Regions from separate parts of the Rhizobium sp. H4 genome, predicted to be linked through region 1. Evidence: predicted binding sites of a transcription regulator. Region 1 holds the regulator's gene; the other holds the start of a gene.
What was found. Region 1 encodes LexA, which represses DNA repair genes until DNA is damaged. Its sites were predicted from a motif close to TGTTCNNNNTGTGTTCNG; they were not measured.
Positions count from the first base shown of each region.

Region 2: C4N04_RS03780 (putative DNA modification/repair radical SAM protein) is a predicted target of LexA. The motif match lies at 2,372-2,389, and genes of this name have one in related genera.

Region 1 covers NZ_PSOW01000003.1:210,945-215,154, forward strand. Annotated here, with positions in the region: gene C4N04_RS05950 (ComEC/Rec2 family competence protein) at 1-1,374, shown strand, start outside; gene lexA (transcriptional repressor LexA) at 1,355-2,074, opposite strand; gene C4N04_RS05960 (VOC family protein) at 2,271-3,167, shown strand; gene kdsA (3-deoxy-8-phosphooctulonate synthase) at 3,164-4,009, shown strand; gene eno (phosphopyruvate hydratase) at 4,151-4,210, shown strand, end outside.
Region 2 covers NZ_PSOW01000002.1:214,567-218,776, reverse strand. Annotated here, with positions in the region: gene C4N04_RS03795 (dicarboxylate/amino acid:cation symporter) at 1-211, shown strand, start outside; gene C4N04_RS03790 (glycosyltransferase family 4 protein) at 580-1,638, opposite strand; gene greA (transcription elongation factor GreA) at 1,666-2,142, opposite strand; gene C4N04_RS03780 (putative DNA modification/repair radical SAM protein) at 2,395-3,627, shown strand; gene C4N04_RS03775 (UdgX family uracil-DNA binding protein) at 3,627-4,210, shown strand, end outside.

The sequences.
Region 1 (4,210 bases):
ACAAAGAAGATCGCCGCCGCCGGCGCACTCGTCGCCGTTACAGCCTACTTCCTGATCTCAGGATTCGGGGTTTCGGCCGAACGCGCCTTCATCATGATGGCGATCATGCTGATTGCCGTCTTCTTCGACCGGCCGTCGATCAGCCTGCGCAATGTCGTTCTCTCGGCGCTCATCATCATCGCCATTTCACCCTCCGAAGTCCTGGGTCCGAGCTTCCAGATGTCCTTTGCCGCGACTTTGGCACTGGTATCGGGCTATCAGCTGTGGAAGGACCGGCGCGTCCGGGAAAACCCGTTGCTGAAGCTGCCGGTCCTGCGGCCGGTCGTGGCGGTCGCCGGTTTCTTCGGCGGCGTCTTCCTGACCTCGCTGATCGGCGGCTTTTCCACGGCGCTGTTTGCGGTCGAGCATTTTCATCGCCTGACAGCTTATGGCCTGCCGGCGAACCTTGCGACGATGCCGATCATCTCCTTCATCGTCATGCCGGCCGGGCTGCTGGCGATGTTGCTCATGCCGTTCGGCCTGGACGCTCCGCTCTGGACTGTGGTCGGCTTCGGCCTCGATCTGGTGATTGCGGTCGCCAAGACGGTGTCCGGCTGGGGCGGCGATATCGACCTCGGCCGTTTGCCCGCCTGGTATTTCGCCGTCGCCGTGGCAGGCTTTCTGCTGCTGACGCTGCTCCGCACCCGATTGCGCCATGCCGGCACATCGATCCTCGCCGTCTCGACGCTTATCGTGCTGATCCTGCCGGGTTCCCGACCGCCGGATCTGGTGATTTCCGAGGATGGTGGTCTGGTCGCGCTCGTCGCGACGGCGGCAATGGCTTCCAACCGTGAAAACCCGCCGGACTTCATCTTCGACCAGTGGCAGAGAGCGCTGGTCCTGCCGACGCACCACCCGCCGAAGATGCTGGATGGCCCTGCCATCCCGCCGCAGGGTGAGGACCGCCGCCTCAGGCTTTCCCGCGATCAGCAGAATGAGGCGAGGACGGCAATGGTGGCCGCCGCAGCCGGCGGTGAGGCAAATCGTTTTTCCTGCGTCAAGAAAGCCTGGTGTATCGCCAGGCTCGGCAATGGCCATGTCGTCGCCGTCATCGACAATGCCGCCTATCTCGGCCCGGCCTGCGACGCCAGCGAGATTGTCGTGACCGCGGTGCGCCTGCGTTTCGACCGCTGCCACTCGGGTGCGACACTCTTCACCGGCGAGACGCTGCGCAGGACCGGTTCCGTCGAATTGCGTTTTGCGCAGACAGGCCTCGAGGTCGCAACCGCATTCGATGCCTTGTCGCGTCCATGGATGCGCCATCGCGCCTATGATTGGCGCAAAGACGCTTTTACCGAATCAGCTCCGTTGGCTGTCAGTGATAACGGCGAATGAGGCCGACCAGCTTGCCCTGCACCTTGACCCGGTCAGGCCCGAAGATGCGGGTCTCGTAAGCCGGGTTGGCGGCTTCGAGGGCGATCGAGGCGCCCTTGCGGCGAAAGCGTTTCAGCGTCGCTTCCTCGTCGTCGACCAGCGCAACGACGATATCGCCAGGGCTTGCGGTGCTGCCGTTGCGGATAATCACGGTGTCGCCGTCGAAGATCCCGGCGTCGATCATCGAATCGCCCTTGACCTCCAGCGCGTAATGTTCGCCCGAGCCGAGCATATCCGCAGGAACGACGATGTCGTGCGTATTGTTCTGGATAGCCGAGATCGGAACGCCGGCGGCGATCCGGCCCATGACCGGCACGGAGACAGAGCTGCCGTTGTCGGCGATCGGCTTTGCGGCAGCGGGGGCGGCGACCGGCTGGGGCTTGCCGAGGCTGCCTTCGATAACGCTCGGTGAAAAACCGCGGCGCGGCTGAAGACTGGGGCTATAGGCCTCCGGCAGCTTGATCACTTCCAAGGCCCGGGCCCGGTTCGGTAGGCGGCGAATGAAACCACGTTCCTCCAGCGCCGTGATCAGGCGATGAATGCCGGATTTCGAGGCCAGATCCAGGGCATCCTTCATCTCGTCGAAAGAGGGAGGAACGCCGGATTCCTTCATGCGCTCATGAATGAAAAGGAGAAGCTCCTGTTGTTTGCGCGTGAGCATCGACGTCAGACCCCTGATTGAAACAAATCCAGAACGGACACTATATGTTCCATATGTGTTCCGCAAGTAGCTAAATTTCCGTAAAACTTCGCGCCAACTCGTCGAGATTTTTATTTTCATTCGCCGGATTGGCGCACATGTCTTGCATTGGGAATGGGGCTGTCGCACATCTCTTTGACGTGTCAGGAGGGATCCTATGATCGCACATTCCGCCAAGCCGCACCCGCTGGATCATGTCGTGCTGCCCGTCGTCAATATCGATCTGGCGCGCGAAAGGCTCGGCAAGCTCGGCTTTACCGTCGCCGCCGATGCGCGCCATCCGTTCGGAACGGAAAATGCCTGCGTCTTTTTCGCCGACAAGACCTATATCGAGCCGCTCGGCGTGGCGAGCGTCGAGGAGAGCGAGGCGGCGGCCCGTCAGGGGAATGTCTTCGTCGCCCGCAATCGTGCCTTCCGCTTCCGCTGCGGCGAGGAGGGCCTTTCGGCGCTGGCCTTCCTCACCGAGGATGCCGGCCTCGATCATCGGCGATTCGTCGGCAACGGCGCGAGCGCCGGCGAGATGTTGCAGTTCAGCCGGCCGATGCGAATGCCGGACGGTTCGGAAAGCGTCGGCAGCTTCAAACTGGCCTTTTCAAGCGATCTGCGCGCGCCCGACTTCTTTCTCTTCACCTGTCAGCGCATCAATTCGTTCCCGGCCGACCGCGCGGCGCTGGAGGCGCATGCCAACGGCGTGACGGGCCTTGCCGAGATCGCGCTTTGTGCGCCGGAGCCGGCTGCGTTTGCCGCCTTCGTTGGTCTTGCCGTCGGGCAAACGGCGGTGGAAAAAACCGGTTTCGGCATGAATATCGCGGCATCGAATGCCAAGATCAGCCTGATGACGCCGGAAGGGCTGGAGGCCTATTTCGAGCCTGTCGTCTCCTCCGCCGATCGTGGTCTGCGCGGCCGGGCAATCCTCTTCACCGTTACCGATCTTGCCGTGACAGAAGCGCATTTGGCTGCTAACGGAGTGACATACACACGCAAGAACAATCGCATTCTGGTGAAGCCCACGCCCGGGCAGGGCGCGCTTTTTGCCTTCGAGGAACCACGATGAGCACTGATACAAATTCCGAGGTCAAGATCGGCGAAGGCGAAGGCCAGGTCACCTTTTCCAATACCGGCCGCCTGTCGCTGATTGCCGGCCCCTGCCAGATGGAGAGCCGTGATCACGCTTTCATGGTCGCCGGCACGCTGAAAGATCTCTGCGCAAAGCTCGGCATCGGCCTCGTCTATAAGAGTTCCTTCGATAAGGCGAACCGCACCTCACTCTCGGCCGAGCGCGGCATCGGGCTTGAAAAGGGCATGCAGGTCTTCGCCGACCTGAAGCGGGAATTCGGCTTTCCCGTCCTGACCGACGTCCACACCGCCGAGCAATGCGCCGAGGTGGCGGAGGTGATCGACGTTCTGCAGATCCCCGCCTTCCTATGCCGCCAGACGGATCTTCTGATCGCTGCCGCCAAGACGGGCCGCGTCGTCAACGTCAAGAAGGGCCAGTTCCTCGCCCCCTGGGACATGAAGAATGTCCTGAAGAAGCTCAATGCCAGCGGCAATCCGAACGTGCTGCTGTGCGAGCGCGGCGCCTCCTTCGGCTACAACACGCTGGTTTCCGACATGCGCTCGCTGCCGATCATGGCGGCGATGGGCGCGCCCGTCATTTTCGATGCGACCCATTCCGTCGCCCAGCCCGGCGGGCAGGGCGAGTCCTCCGGCGGCCAGCGCGAATTCGTCGAAACGCTGGCGCGCGCAGCCGTGGCGACGGGTATTGCCGGTGTCTTTCTCGAAACCCACCAGGACCCTGACAACGCTCCGTCCGACGGCCCGAACATGGTCTATCTCAAGGACATGCCGCGACTGCTTGAGAAATTGCTTGCGTTCGATGCGGTTGCCAAGGCTTGACGTTCAACAGGTTGACACGACCGTGGTTTAGGCCACTTCAGAACGCCGGTACGAAGGCTGGAAATTGCGGCATTGTAATTTGCACGCCTTCGATTATGACAGGCTTCGAACGATTGATCACCCACCGAGCAGGAAGAACCCATGACTGCAATCACCGATATCATCGCCCGCGAGATCCTCGATAGCCGTGGCAACCCCACC
Region 2 (4,210 bases), on a different contig from region 1:
GTCCGTGCCGGTCGCCGGCATGGCGCTCATCCTCGGCATCGACCGCTTCATGTCGGAATGCCGGGCGCTGACCAACCTCGTCGGCAATGCGGTGGCGACGATCGTCGTGGCGCGCTGGGAAAATGAGCTGGATACGGTGCAGCTTGCCGCAGCGCTCGGCGGCCAGACAGAAGAGGGCGCTCCTGCAGGCGGACTTCAGCCGGCCGAATAAACCCGCCCGATCGTCGATAATCTTGCAGCGGCCCGTGATCCAACGGGTCGTTTGCTTATTGATTAAGCTCGTTCTCTACTCATCGTCATCCTCGGCCTTGTGCCACGCCTGTTCGGTTGCCGCGAATGGTTGCCCCTCACCATAGCCCTCTCCCCGTAAAACGGGGCGAGGGGACGTGCCCTGCGAGAGGTGGAGAGGGACGGGGAGGTCGCATCTATCCCCCTTCGCCCCGTATTACGGGGAGAAGGTGGCGGCAGCCGGATGAGGCGCAGGCGGCGATCTCTTAGGGCGACGATTTTAGACTGCTTGCTGAGAAACGTCTGATAACCAGATGCAGCATGCTTCAGCGGACCGTTTCCCGTTCCGCGTCAGCCGCGATTGCCGCCGAGAAGGCGGTCGTAAAGGGCGCCGATCGCGGTTGCTTCCTTCTCCAGCGCAAAATTTTCCCGGACATGGCGCAGCGCATTCTCGCCATGGGCGATCGCCAGCGCCGGATCTGCGATATAGGGAGCGATTGCCCGCGTCAGCGCCTCACCGTCGCCGGCGGCAACGACCGAGCCGGTCTCGCCCTCGGCGATGAGTTCGGAATAGGCGCCGGCGTCCGAGGCCACCACCGCGGTGCGCGAAGCCATGGCTTCGAGCGGCGTCAGGCCGAAGCCCTCGTTGCGGGAGGGGGCGACATAGAGCGTCAGGCGGCGATACCAGACCTTGATATCGGGCACTTCGCCGAGGAAGAGGATGCGATCGGCGAGCCCGGCGGCAGCGACATCGGCCTTGAGCTTGTCGCCGAAGCCCACGTGCTCCGCCGTCACCCGGCCGGAGACGACGGCCGTCCATTCGGGGTGCTGCGGCAAGAGTTCGATCATAGCCTTGACGAAGAGATCGGTGCCCTTCTGATGGCGCACACGACCGAAGCAGCCGACAAGGTAGCGGCCGGGCAGACCGGTCGCGGCAATGGCGTCCTCCGCCGTTTCCGGCGGGTGGAACAGGGACAGATCGACGCCGTGCTGGATGACCGTGTGCGGCACCTCGAGAAAGGAGCCGGAGCGATCGCTGGTTGCGATCACCGCATCCATGCGGCGGATCAGCCATTTCGTGTAGGCGGTGTGGCGACGCTGCGCGGCGGAGGTGAAGATGAGCTTCAGCGGCATGCGCAGGAGATGGCGGAGCAGGATGCCGACGGCCATCTCATTGTTGCGGCGGGCGTGCCAGATGCGCTGGCGCCGGCGTGCCGGCCTGCGCCACAGACCAGGGAGCTGTGACCATCTCAGTTTCGGCAGGTCCTCGGGCAGGCCCGGACCGAGGGGCGCGATCCTGATGCCGAGCCGGATCTGGCATGGGATGAGCTGGACGATGGTCGACGTGACGCCGGAGAGCCGGCGCTTGAAATTAGGCGCGATGATCTCGACGTCACGCATATCAGGCAAGGGAGGGGTCTCGTTTGTGGCGGGCGATCAGCCCCAGGAAACCTGGAGGATTTCGTAGGCCTTGGAGCCACCGGGCGCGTTGACCTCGATGGAATCGCCGACTTCCTTGCCGATCAGCGCACGGGCGATCGGGGAGGAGATGGAGATGCGGCCGGCCTTGACGTCGGCTTCCTGGTCGCCGACGATCTGGTAGGTCTTTTCTTCCTCGGTGTCCTCGTCGACGAGCTTCACCTTGGCGCCGAACTTGATCTTGTCGCCCGACATCTTCGTGAGGTCGATGACCTCGGCGCGCGCCGTCAGGTCTTCAAGCTCGCTGATGCGGCCTTCATTGTGGCTCTGGGCTTCCTTGGCAGCGTGATATTCGGCGTTTTCGGAAAGGTCGCCATGGGCACGGGCTTCGGCGATCGCCTCGATGATTCGCGGGCGCTCCTCCTGCTGACGCCAGCGCAGTTCTTCCTGCAGCTTGACGAAACCACCCTGTGTCATCGGTACCTTTTCAACCATTTTTCTGTCCTTCACTCCTTGCATCGGCACGTCAGGCGCAAACACAAAAGAAAACAGGTCCCGAAGGGGAGCTTCGGAACCGTGCCACAATCCTAGTTAAGCGCTTATAGCAGATCGCCAAGGCCGATTTCCAGAAAATTCGCATAAACGCAACGCAACCCCCGCGATATGAGCTGATGCGCCCGAAAATCGGGCAGTGATGGGATGGCGCCGGATTGACTTCTTATATTAGAACATATAGTGAACATAGGAATGAAGAAGTCGCTTGCCGAACGTTTGGCCATCCTGTCCGATGCCGCGAAATATGACGCTTCCTGCGCCTCCAGCAGCACGGTGAAACGCGATTCGAGCACAAGCGGCGGGCTCGGCTCAACCGAGGGATCCGGAATCTGCCATGCCTATGCGCCGGATGGTCGATGCATTTCGCTCCTGAAGATCCTGCTGACGAATTTCTGCATCTACGACTGCGCCTATTGCGTCAATCGTTCGTCGAGCAATGTCGAACGGGCGCGTTTTACGCCGGAAGAGGTGATGTGGCTGACGCTGGAATTCTATCGCCGTAACTATATCGAAGGCCTCTTCCTTTCCTCCGGCATCATTCGTTCGTCCGATTACACGATGGAAGAGATGGTCCGCATCGTCCGCGAATTGCGGGTGACCCATAATTTTCGTGGCTATATCCATCTGAAGTCGATCCCCGAGGCGTCGCCGCGGCTGATCGAGGAGGCGGGGCTTTATGCCGACCGGCTGTCGCTCAACATCGAGCTGCCGACGGATAACGGCATCAGCCGCTTCGCGCCGGAAAAGAAGCCCGCCAATATCCGGCGATCGATGGCTGATCTGAGGCTGAAGATCGAGGCCGCCGGCGAACCGACGCTGAAAAGCAAGAAACGCCAGCGTTTCGTCCCGGCCGGCCAGAGCACGCAGATGATCGTCGGCGCCGACGGCGCGAGTGACGCGACCATCCTTGCGACCAGCGGCCGGCTTTACAGCAGCTACGGCCTCAAGCGCGTCTATTATTCCGCCTTCAGCCCGATCCCGGATTCGTCGAAAAACCTGCCGCTGATCAAGCCGCCGCTGATGCGCGAGCACCGGCTCTACCAGGCAGACTGGCTTTACCGCTTCTACGGTTTCGGCATCGACGAGATCACCGCCAATCAGGCGGGCGGCATGCTCGATCTCAACCTCGACCCCAAACTTGCCTGGGCGCTTGCCAACCGAGGCGAATTTCCGGTCGATATCAACAAGGCCGAGCGTGAACGGTTGCTGCGCGTGCCCGGTCTCGGCACCAAGACCGTCAAGGCGATCGTTTCGGCGCGCCGCTTTCGCCGCCTGCGGCTCGACGATCTCTCTCGGCTCGGCGTTTCGATCAAGAAGGTCCAATCCTTCATCTCGGCGGAAGGCTGGTCGCCCCGCCGGCTGATCGATAGGCCGGACCTTCGCGCCATGTTCGAGCCGCAGCCTCAACAATTGTCGTTGCTGTGATGCGCCGGGTCGTGCTTGCAGGACGAGGTGATCTTGGCGAATGGCGCGATGCCGCACGTGCCTTGGCGGCGGCCGGCATAGTGCCTGAGGAGATCGACTGGCGCGAAAGAAGCGCGGAGGCGGATCTTTCGTTCCAACGCGACGCCATGCCGCCGGCGCCGGCAGCATCACGCAAGCCGATGACGGTGCCGCCCGCCTTCATCGAGCTTGCAGAAACAGTTCTCTGTCACTCCGATCCGGCGCGCTTCTCGCTGCTTTACCGCCTGCTTTGGCGGCTGCAGCTGGACCGGCAGCTGCTCGAGGTGACCTCCGACGAAGATGTCGTACGCGCCCGGCTGATGGCGAAAAACGTGCATCGCGATGCACACAAGATGACGGCCTTCGTCCGCTTCAAGGAGGTTGGCGCGGTTTCCGCGAGGCGGCGAAAATTCATCGCCTGGTTCGAGCCTGACCACCATATCGTCCGGCGGACGGCGCCCTTCTTCCAACGACGTTTCACCGACATGGACTGGCTGATCGCCACGCCCAAGGGGTCGGCCGCCTGGGACGGCGAGCGGCTGACGATCAGCGACGAACCTTGCGA